Regions from separate parts of the Scandinavium sp. M-37 genome, predicted to be linked through region 1. Evidence: predicted binding sites of a transcription regulator. Region 1 holds the regulator's gene; the other holds the start of a gene.

Region 1 (5,298 bases):
AAGGCTTTGCGCCCAACGTGGCGTGCGACTGACACCCCAACGCCTCGAAGTGCTCCGCCTGATGACGCTGCAACAGGGTGCGATCAGCGCCTATGACCTGCTGGACCTGCTGAAAGTGAGCGAACCACAGGCCAAGCCGCCGACCGTGTATCGGGCGCTGGAATTCTTACTCGAGCAGGGATTTGTGCATAAGGTGGAGTCCACCAACAGCTATGTGCTGTGCCATCTGTTCGATAAACCCTCGCATACATCGGCGATGTTTATCTGCGATCGCTGTGGCGTGGTGAAGGAAGAAGCGGCTGACGGGGTGGAAGACATTATGCATGCGCTGGCGGCCCGGATGGGATTCGCGCTGCGCCATAACGTTATTGAAGCCCATGGGCTGTGTTCAGGGTGTGTCGAAGTGGAAGCTTGCCGCACGCAGGACTGCTGCGGTCACGATCATACTATCCTCATCAAACGCAAACCGGGTCAGAAATAAGCGCCAGAAAAAGATTGGGCGGCCTTTAAGCCGCCCTGAGGGTTGTACATCCGTGTACGCACGGGTAGTGCATTTATTTACCAGCGGTAATCGTTGCGGGTTTCCCAGTCTTTCACTTCGTCCTCGGCCTGATCTTTCGCATAGCCGTAACGCTCCTGGATTTTCCCGACCAGCTGGTCGCGCTTACCTTCAATGACGGTAAAATCATCATCGGTCAGCTTACCCCATTTCTCTTTCACTTTACCTTTGAGCTGTTTCCAGTTACCGCCGACTTCGTCTTTATTCATGATCCATTCCTCTTAGTTCGGTGGAGAGAGTGAAATAACATCGTCCGTAAAACACTGTTTTCTGCTGGACGTGATATTCAGTATAGGTAAGGATTTTGCCAGCTGGAGATTATTCAGAATCTTTAACCATCGACTAAAAACGAAGCGGCTACGAAAACCAGGTTCCGTGTTGCCAGTGACGCCGCCAAATCCACGCCAGCGCCAGGCCGCGCAGAGCGAGGAATACCGCCAGCGCCAGCCACAATCCGTGGTTGCCGAAAACGGGCACGGTGAGCAGAGTCAGGGCAAAACCCGCCGCCGCTACCGCCATGCTGTTACGCATCTCCGCCCCACGCGTCGCACCAATAAACATGCCATCAAGCAGATAACACCACACGCCTATTACCGGTAAAACCACCTGCCAGATAACGTAGCGATCGGCCAGTTCACGCAGTTCAGTGATGGACGTTAGCATGGCGACAATGTGTTCCCCCGCCAGGGCATAAATCAGCGCAAACGCCAGGGCGACAATGCCGGATTGACGGCACGCCGCTTTCCAGACCTGCAAGAGCTGGCTGCCATCCCGCGCACCATACGCCTGGCCGGAGTGGGCTTCCACCGCGTAGGCAAAGCCGTCCAGCGCGTAGGCGGTAAAGGTCAGCATGGTCATCAGCACCGCGTTGACCGCGACGATGTCGCTCCCAAGCCGGGCGCCCATTACCGTCAGCGCGCCAAAGCACAGTTGGAGCAGCAGCGAGCGCAGCATGATGTCGCGGTTGAGCGCCAGCAGGCGGCGAATATTACCGCGCCAGGCGTCTTTCAATAGCGCCCACGAAATGCCCCGCAGGTGTAACACCCGACGCACCATCAGTAGGCCGATGAAAAAAGTCACGTATTCGGCGCAGACCGTGGCCAGCGCAGCGCCCTGCACGTTCATGTGCAGGCCCATCACCAGCCATAAATCGAGCGCGATGTTCAGCACATTGCCGACCACCAGCAAAATCACCGGGGCCCGCGCATACTGAACCCCAAGCAGCCAGCCCAACAGCACCAGGTTAGCCAGCGATGCAGGCGCGCTCAGCCAACGAATCTCGAGGAAGCGGCGGGCCTGTTCGAGCACCGCCTCGCTGCCGCCGACAATATGCAGCGCCAGGTCAATCAACGGGATGCGCAGCAGCACGATGGCCGCTCCCGCGCCCAGCGCCAGGAGCAACGGCTGTACCAGCGCTCTGGCGAGGCGAACAGGATCTTTTGCGCCGAAGGCTTGCGCGGTCAGGCCGGTCGTGCTCATACGCAGGAACAGCAGCAGCATAAACAGGAAGCTGGTCGCCATTGATCCGACCGCCACGCCGCCGAGGTACACCGGGCTATCGAGATGGCCGATAACCGCCGTATCCACCAGCCCAAGCAGTGGCACGGTAATGTTGGAGAAAATCATCGGTAGCGCGAGACGCCACAATGCCTTGTCCGCAGCGGTGAATAGCGACATGAGAAAACCTGTGAGAGTGAATGAGGTAAAAAAGATAACAAAATGGCGCCAGAACGGCGCCACTGAAAATACTTAATTCCGGCCTGGCGAGACGGTTACTGCCATTCGCCGTTGCGGATAACGCCAACCGCCAGCCCTTCGATGGAGAAGTTCTGCTTGCGCAGATCGACCACAATCGGGGAAAACTCACTGTTTTCCGGCAGTAGTTCAACGGTGCTGCCCTGCTTTTTCAGGCGTTTCACGGTCACTTCGTCATCGATACGGGCGACAACCACCTGGCCGTTACGCACGTCCTGGGTTTTGTGTACCGCCAGCAGATCGCCGTCGAGAATACCGATATCACGCATCGACATGCCGCTAACGCGCAGCAGGAAATCAGCGCTCGGCTTAAACATCGCTGGATCGACCTGGTAATGTGCTTCGATATGTTGCTGTGCCAGCAGGGGTTCACCTGCTGCGACGCGGCCAATCAGCGGAATGCCTGATTCTTCTTCAATCAGCAGACGAATACCGCGGGATGCGCCGGAAACAATCTCGATTACGCCTTTACGTGCCAGCGCTTTCAGGTGCTCTTCAGCCGCGTTCGGGGAACGGAACCCCAAGCGCTGCGCGATTTCCGCACGCGTTGGCGGCATGCCCGTTTGGCTGATGTGATCCCGGATAAGATCGAACACCTCTTGCTGCCTGGTCGTTAACGCTTTCATTCCGCCCCCTGGGTGTATATACAGTTATGCTGTGAGTATATACAGCTAATGGCGATTTTGGAACCGCAAAACGCACAAAAAACCAGACGTTTGCGTAATTATGCGAGCGTTAGCGAAAATGCGTCCACAGCAGCGACACCCAGGTGAAGACGGCGACCATAATCGACAGCAGTACCGCGGCGGAGCCCATGTCTTTTGCTCGCCCGGACAGCTCGTGACGTTCTGTGCCGATGCGATCGACCACGGCTTCAATCGCACTGTTGAGAATTTCCACTATCATCACCAACAGGACCGAGCCAATCAGCAGCACCCGGGTTATCGCATCCACGTCTAACCAACAGGCAATAATGACGGCGATAATGGCGGCGGTTCCCTCCTGGCGAAAGGCCGCTTCGTTTTGCCATGCGGCGCGGAAGCCCTTCCAGGAATAGCCTGCCGCTTTGAAGATTCGGGTGAACCCGGTGGTATCATTTGCCATCAAAAGAACCTTTTACATTATTAGCGTCAATGTCGGTGTGTGCCGCGCGTGGTAGAACAGATATTCTGTGCACTTTCTGTTATCCTTGCGGCGCATTTGCATGATTAACCAGAGGCTTTACATCGTTTATGTCTGGCTGGCCACGAATTTACTATAAATTACTGAATTTACCATTAAGCGTGCTGGTAAAAAGCAAGTCTATCCCGGCAAATCCTGCCGAGGAGCTGGGACTCGATACCTCACGCCCAATTATGTATGTTCTGCCGTATAACTCGAAAGCAGATCTGCTGACCTTACGCGCCCAGTGTCTGGCGCATGACCTCCCGGATCCACTGGAACCGCTGGAGATCGACGGCACCGTGTTGCCGCGCTACGTGTTCATTCACGGCGGGCCGCGCGCGTTTACGTATTACACGCCGAAAGAAGAGTCTATCAAGCTCTTCCATAATTATCTGGATTTGCATCGCAGCAATCCAGAACTCGATGTGCAAATGGTCCCTGTGTCGGTGATGTTTGGTCGCTCACCGGGCCGTGAAAAAGGCGAAGCTAATCCGCCACTGCGCATGATGAACGGCTTCCAGAAATTCTTCGCCGTGACCTGGCTTGGTCGCGACAGCTTCGTGCGTTTCTCGCCGTCCGTGTCGCTGCGCCGCATGGCCACCGAGCATGGCACCGATAAAATCATCGCTCAGAAGCTGGCCCGCGTAGCGCGTACCCATTTTGCCCGTCAGCGTCTGGCTGCCGTTGGCCCGCGTCTGCCAGCCCGTCAGGACTTGTTCAATAAGCTGCTGGCGTCCAAAGCGATTGCCCGTGCGGTGGAAGACGAAGCGCGTAGCAAGAAAATCTCCCATGAAAAAGCACAGCAGAACGCCATTGCGCTGATGGAAGAGATTGCCGCCAACTTCTCTTACGAGATGATTCGTCTCACCGACCGCGTACTCGGCTTCACCTGGAACCGTTTGTACCAGGGGATCAACGTCAATAACGCCGAGCGCGTGCGTCAGCTGGCGCACGACGGCCATGAGATTGTCTATGTGCCCTGCCACCGCAGCCACATGGACTACATGCTGCTCTCTTACGTGCTTTATCACCAGGGCCTGGTACCGCCGCATATCGCCGCCGGCATCAACCTGAATTTCTGGCCCGCGGGCCCGATTTTCCGCCGCCTGGGCGCGTTCTTTATTCGTCGTACCTTCAAGGGTAACAAGCTGTATTCCACCGTATTCCGCGAATACTTAGGCGAGCTGTTCAGCCGCGGCTATTCCGTTGAGTACTTCGTGGAAGGTGGGCGTTCCCGTACCGGTCGTCTGCTGGATCCGAAAACCGGCACCCTGTCTATGACCATTCAGGCAATGCTGCGTGGCGGCACCCGTCCAATCACCCTTGTGCCTATTTACATCGGCTACGAGCACGTGATGGAAGTGGGCACCTACGCCAAAGAGCTGCGCGGGGCGACCAAAGAGAAAGAGAGCCTGCCGCAGATGCTGCGCGGCCTGAGCAAACTGCGTAATCTCGGTCAGGGCTACGTCAACTTTGGCGAACCGATGCCGCTGATGACCTATCTCAACCAGCACGTGCCGGAGTGGCGGGAGTCCATCGACCCGATTGAATCCATTCGTCCGGCCTGGCTGACGCCGACCGTGAACAACATCGCCGAAGACCTGATGGTGCGCATTAACAACGCCGGGGCGGCCAACGCCATGAACCTGTGTGTGACGGCGCTGCTGGCCTCGCGTCAGCGCTCGCTGACCCGTGAACAGCTAACCGAGCAGCTCGATTGCTATCTGCAGCTGATGCGCAATGTGCCGTATTCCTCGGATTCCACCGTGCCCTCTGCCACCGCCGGTGAGCTTATCGATCACGCGTTGCAGATGAACAAG
Region 2 (5,298 bases), on a different contig from region 1:
AGTGTTGGGCCTGTTTGCCGATAGCGCGGCGCGGCATACGGCGGAGACGGTGGCGCAGGAACTGAAGTTAAGCCGCACCACCGCAAGGCGCTATCTGGAGTTCGCCGCCGGGCAGCAGCAGATTCTGGCGGAGATTATTTACGGTAAAGTGGGTCGGCCACAGCGCATATATCGCGCCTGTAAGCTAAAAAAAAAACGGTGAGCCAGATGGCTCACCGTTGTGATGTATGGCGCAGAGGGCTGGCTTAGCGATGCGCCAGCTCGACTTCATCTTCGCTTTCCATCACCGCTTTGTCGGTTTGACGCAGCCACTGGCTGGTCAGGGTCCCGGCGGTCATTGAGCCGTTGACGTTCAGGGCGGTACGGCCCATGTCGATCAGCGGTTCAATGGAAATCAGCAGCGCAACCAGGGTCACCGGCAGGCCCATCGCAGGCAGAACGATCAGCGCTGCGAAGGTTGCACCACCGCCCACGCCCGCCACGCCTGCGGAACTCACCGTCACGATACCGACCAGAGTCGCAATCCACAGCGGATCCAGCGGGTTAATCCCAACGGTGGGAGCAACCATCACCGCCAGCATCGCCGGGTACAGACCCGCACAACCGTTTTGACCAATGGTGGCACCAAACGAAGCAGAGAAGCTGGCGATGGATTCTGGCACGCCCAGGCGACGGGTCTGCGCTTCAATATTCAGCGGAATCGACGCGGCGCTGGAACGGCTGGTGAACGCGAAGGTCAGCACTGGCCATACTTTACGGAAGTATTTCAGCGGGTTGATGCCGTTGGCGCCCAACAACAGACCGTGAACCACGAACATGATCGCCAGGCCCAGGTAAGAGGCAACCACGAACCCGCCAAGTTTGATGATGTCATGCAGGTTAGAACCCGCCACGACTTTGGTCATCAGCGCCAGTACGCCGTAAGGCGTCAACTGCATGACCAGACGAACCAGCTTCATCACCCAGCTTTGCAGGGTATCGATGGCGGTCAGCACGCGTTTGCCTTTCGGCTCGTCGTCTTTCAGCAGTTTCAGGGCAGCCACCCCGAGGAAGGCCGCGAAAATCACGATGCTGATAATTGACGTCGGGCTAGCGCCGGTCAGGTCAGCAAACGGGTTTTTCGGCACGAAGGAGAGCAGCAGCTGCGGCACGCTCAGGTCAGCCACTTTCCCGGCGTAGGTGCTCTGAATGGCATTCAGACGCGCGGTTTCGGCGGTTCCCTGAACCAGACCTTCAGCGGTAAGACCGAACAGGTTGGTAACCAGCACACCGACCAGCGCAGAAATCAGCGTGGCAAACAGCAGGGTGCCGATGGTCAGGAAGCTGATTTTACCCAGCTGTGACGCATTGTGCAGACGCGCTACCGCGCTGAGAATAGAGGCAAACACCAGCGGCATGACGATCATTTGCAGCAGCTGAACATAGCCATTGCCCACCACGTTGAACCACTGGATAGAGTCTTTCAGGACCGTACTGTCAGCACCGTAAATCAACTGCAGTGCCAGACCGAACGCCACGCCCATCGCCAGGCCGACCAGGACTTTCTTGGCCAGGCTCCAGTTTTTATGGCGAGTTTGCGCCAGAGCAAACAACAATATCGCGAACACCAGCACGTTCGCTATTAATGGAAAATTCATCCCCGTTCTCCTGATCTCTTTATTCTGTCTAAAAATAGACTGCTTTTAATGACGCAAGATTATCAGAAGTGTGAAGTGGCGCTTATATCCAAATGGAATGGTTTATGACAAAACCGCTGATACTGCTGGTTTACTGTCCGCTTTGATGATTAATAAAGCGGTCGAAGCGAAATTGCAGGGCGCTGATCAGGCTAGACGACCAACGCACCGCGCTGTTATCCGGCATCGACTGCGGCATCCACACGGCATACACGAACAGCGCCATACATAATACGCGTTCCAGTTGGTTGCCTTTACGTGGCGCGAGAATGGGCAAACGAAAGCGCCAGCGACACGGCCACAGCAGCGGCACTCCGGCGGGGGTCAACATATCGGCGAGGATATGGCTGAGATAGCCCAGCACCATGCCCTGCAATACATCGGCGGGGATAATCCAGCTCTCGGGCACTTTCAGGTAGAACAGCGTCAGACCGCCAAAAACGGCCAGAAGACTGTGGGTAAAACCGCGATGGCCGAACATCCTCGCCACGGGCTTGGCTATCCAGCTTAATCGTTGCCCGAGGAAGGATTTGGGGTGATCGATATCGGGCAGCAGGCAGGTCAATACCGCAGCGGGAACAATATGCCACCAGTCACCCTGTGCAAGAACCGGGGTCAGTTCTGCATTTTTAGCAAACACCGCACAGGCGATAGAAAAGAGCAGGTGTCCTTCCGCCGTCATGATAATACCCGTCAAACTGTCAATTCATACAGTATAGGGTTTTTATACAGTAGGCGGAAGAGGTGACGGTGTAACTGTTTGTCACTATTTTAGGTTAACAAACAGCGCACCGTGTTAACCGCGCAAATGTTCAGCGGTGAGCTGTTCCAGAGAAGAAAGCTTCACGTTTGCCAGGACGTAGCGCGGGTCGGCGAAGTTGGCGTGCTCCGGGACAACAATCGAGCGCATTCGCGCCGCTTTGCTGGCAATCATGCCGTTAACGGAATCTTCCAGCGCCACGCAGGCCAGCGGGCTAACGCCGAGTTTCGCCGCACAGTCGAGATACACCTGCGGGTGCGGTTTGCTGTACTGCAGTTTTTCCGCGGAGGCGAGGGCGTCAAACCGGTCGCGCAGGTCGAACATATCCAGCACTTTTTCCAGCATATGTAACGGGGAGGCAGAGGCCAGACCGACTTTCAGCCCCTGAGATTTGCACAGCGCAATCGCTTCGCGCACACCCGGCAGCAGAGGACGTTGTTCTTCAACCAGGGTTATCGCGCGGCTGATGATACGGGCAGTGACCTCCTCGCGGCTTGGGCCGTTCCATGGTTGCTGGGCAAACCACAGCTTTACCACCATATCAATACGCAGACCAAGCGTGTCCGGCAGCTCATTACGGCGCGAAATGTCTACGCCCAGACCGGCAACGACATCCAGTTCGGCACGATCCCACAACGGTTCGGAATCAATCAGTAAACCATCCATATCAAAGATAGCGGCAACAATTTGACGCTCGGCTGTCATAAGGCAACTCCTGTAGGGAAAAAGACCTGAGATTCGACCTCATCGTACACCATATCGCTTTTAAAGCGCAGGCGAAAAGGCGCAACTAAAGGTAGACTTACTGCGAAACAGAAAGCGCGTCTGAACAAGGGGAACCCATGACGTATCAACAAGCTGGACGCATCGCCGTACTGAAACGCATTTTGGGCTGGGTCATCTTTATCCCGGCCGTCATTTCCACCCTCATATCGGTGTTCAAATTCATGTTTGAGCACAGTGAGAAGCAGCCAGGGATCGATGCGGTTTTGCTCGACTTCTCCCATGTAATGATTGAGATGATCCGCTTCAATACGCCGTTCCTGAACTTTTTCTGGTACAACTCGCCGCAGCCAGATTTTCACCACAGCCTGAATATTGGCTTCTGGATTATCTTTGCCCTGATTTTCATCGGGCTGGCGTTGCAGGCCTCCGGGGCGCGAATGAGTCGTCAGGCTAAGTTTCTGCGCGAAGGCGTGGAGGATCAGCTGATTCTGGAGAAAGCGAAAGGGCCGGAAGGATTAAGTAAGGAACAAATCGACGCGAAAATTGTGGTTCCGCGCCACACCCTCTTTTTGCAGATTTTCAACCTGTATGTCCTGCCGGTGATTGTGATTGTGGCGGGATACTTCTTCTTTAAACTGCTCGGTTTTCTGTAATAAAAAAGCCCGGTCAAATGCATTGACCGGGCTTTTTTTACGCTTGTGGGAAGGGCCGAGGCTTTCCTTCGCTATCCACCGCCACATAGATAAACAGGGCTTCGGTCGCTTTATAACGCTGACCAATTGGCTCAGAAGAGACCTTCTTCACCCATACCTCAATGTTCACCGTGATTGAAGTGGTGCCGCGTTTGGTACAGCGGGCATAGCAACACACCACGTCACCCACCGCGACGGGACGTAAAAACGTCATGCCATCAACGCGCACCGTGACCACACGGCCCTGCGCAATTTCTTTGGCCATGATGGCACCACCGAGGTCCATCTGCGACATGATCCAGCCGCCGAAGATATCGCCATTGGCGTTGGTATCCGCTGGCATCGCCAGGGTACGCAGAACTAAATCGCCCTGCGGAACGTTACTGCTCTCGGTCATTTACTTGTCGTCCTGCGGCATGTGGCGGTAGATGTACACCCCGCTCAGCAGCGTGAAAATCAGGGTCAGGGCGGTTAAGCCGAACACTTTAAAGTTAATCCAGATGTTTTCCGGCAGCCAGAAGGCGATATAGATGTTCGCCAGGCCACAAATGATAAAGAACAGCGCCCAGGCGATATTCAGTCGCGACCATACGAACTGTGGCAAGGTCAGCTCTTTACCAAGCATCCGCTGGATCAGCGGCTTTTTCATTACCCACTGGCTGAACAGCAGTGCCCCGGCAAACAGGACATAAATAACCGTCACTTTCCATTTAATAAATTCGGAGTTATGGAAGAACAGGGTCATGCCGCCAAATACCGCGACCAGCACAAAGGTAATCAGTGCCATTTTTTCGACTTTGCGATAGCGCACCCAGCAGTAAACCAGGACGATGGCGGTGGCGATTATCAGGGCCGCGGTAGCGGTAAAGATGTCATACAGTTTGTAGAAAACAAAGAACACCACCAACGGTAAAAAATCCAAAAACTGCTTCATACATCGGTTCCGTATTTCAATAGTGGCCCGGGATCGCCGGGCCTGGGGATCAGCTACGAATAAGCATATACAGGCGGAATAAATAGATCAGCAATAAAGCGGAAATCAAATTGCTGATGCAGTTTACCACCACCGCGCCGACGTTCGGCGTGAGTACCGCGAAGTTCGGCGCGAACATCAGCAGCAGCGTTTTCGCCAGCAGCCAGCCAATCACCGCCGGTGCGACCAGACGCATGTTGCCCCACGCCAGACGCATACTGTTGCGCATTGAGGAGAAGAGCCCCATTTTGTCCTGCACCAACATGATAGGCGCGAAAGAGAGCACGATAGCCAGCAAGACGCCCGGGACCACGACCAGCATGACCCCCATCTGCACCAGGAAGGTGGTGATGAGGATCAGCAGCAGCAGTTTCGGCAGCACCGGCGCGCTGGCCCCAATCGCACGCAGAGCGCTCACGCGCTGTCCGGCGGAAATCATCTGAATCATCAGCAGTACGCCGCCCGCGAGAA

Evidence for each region. The regulator LexA, encoded in region 1, represses DNA repair genes until DNA is damaged. The targets are predictions, from matches to a motif close to TNCTGTATGTACATACAGNA.
Region 2: the regulator LexA is predicted to act here: its motif matches at 2,373-2,392, upstream of ACG0Z5_RS14030 (metal-dependent hydrolase).

Annotation. Positions count from the first base shown of each region.
Region 1 covers NZ_JBIGIN010000009.1:88,065-93,362, forward strand. The annotation lists gene zur (zinc uptake transcriptional repressor Zur) at 1-481, shown strand, start outside; gene ACG0Z5_RS09145 (CsbD family protein) at 559-768, opposite strand; gene dinF (MATE family efflux transporter DinF) at 917-2,236, opposite strand; gene lexA (transcriptional repressor LexA) at 2,332-2,940, opposite strand; gene ACG0Z5_RS09160 (diacylglycerol kinase) at 3,050-3,418, opposite strand; gene plsB (glycerol-3-phosphate 1-O-acyltransferase PlsB) at 3,547-5,298, shown strand, end outside.
Region 2 covers NZ_JBIGIN010000017.1:84,682-89,979, reverse strand. The annotation lists gene dpiA (two-component response regulator DpiA) at 1-202, shown strand, start outside; gene ACG0Z5_RS14035 (L-cystine transporter) at 246-1,637, opposite strand; gene ACG0Z5_RS14030 (metal-dependent hydrolase) at 1,768-2,358, opposite strand; gene hxpB (hexitol phosphatase HxpB) at 2,473-3,141, opposite strand; gene ACG0Z5_RS14020 (YniB family protein) at 3,279-3,815, shown strand; gene yciA (acyl-CoA thioester hydrolase YciA) at 3,853-4,251, opposite strand; gene ACG0Z5_RS14010 (septation protein A) at 4,252-4,788, opposite strand; gene ACG0Z5_RS14005 (YciC family protein) at 4,838-5,298, opposite strand, start outside.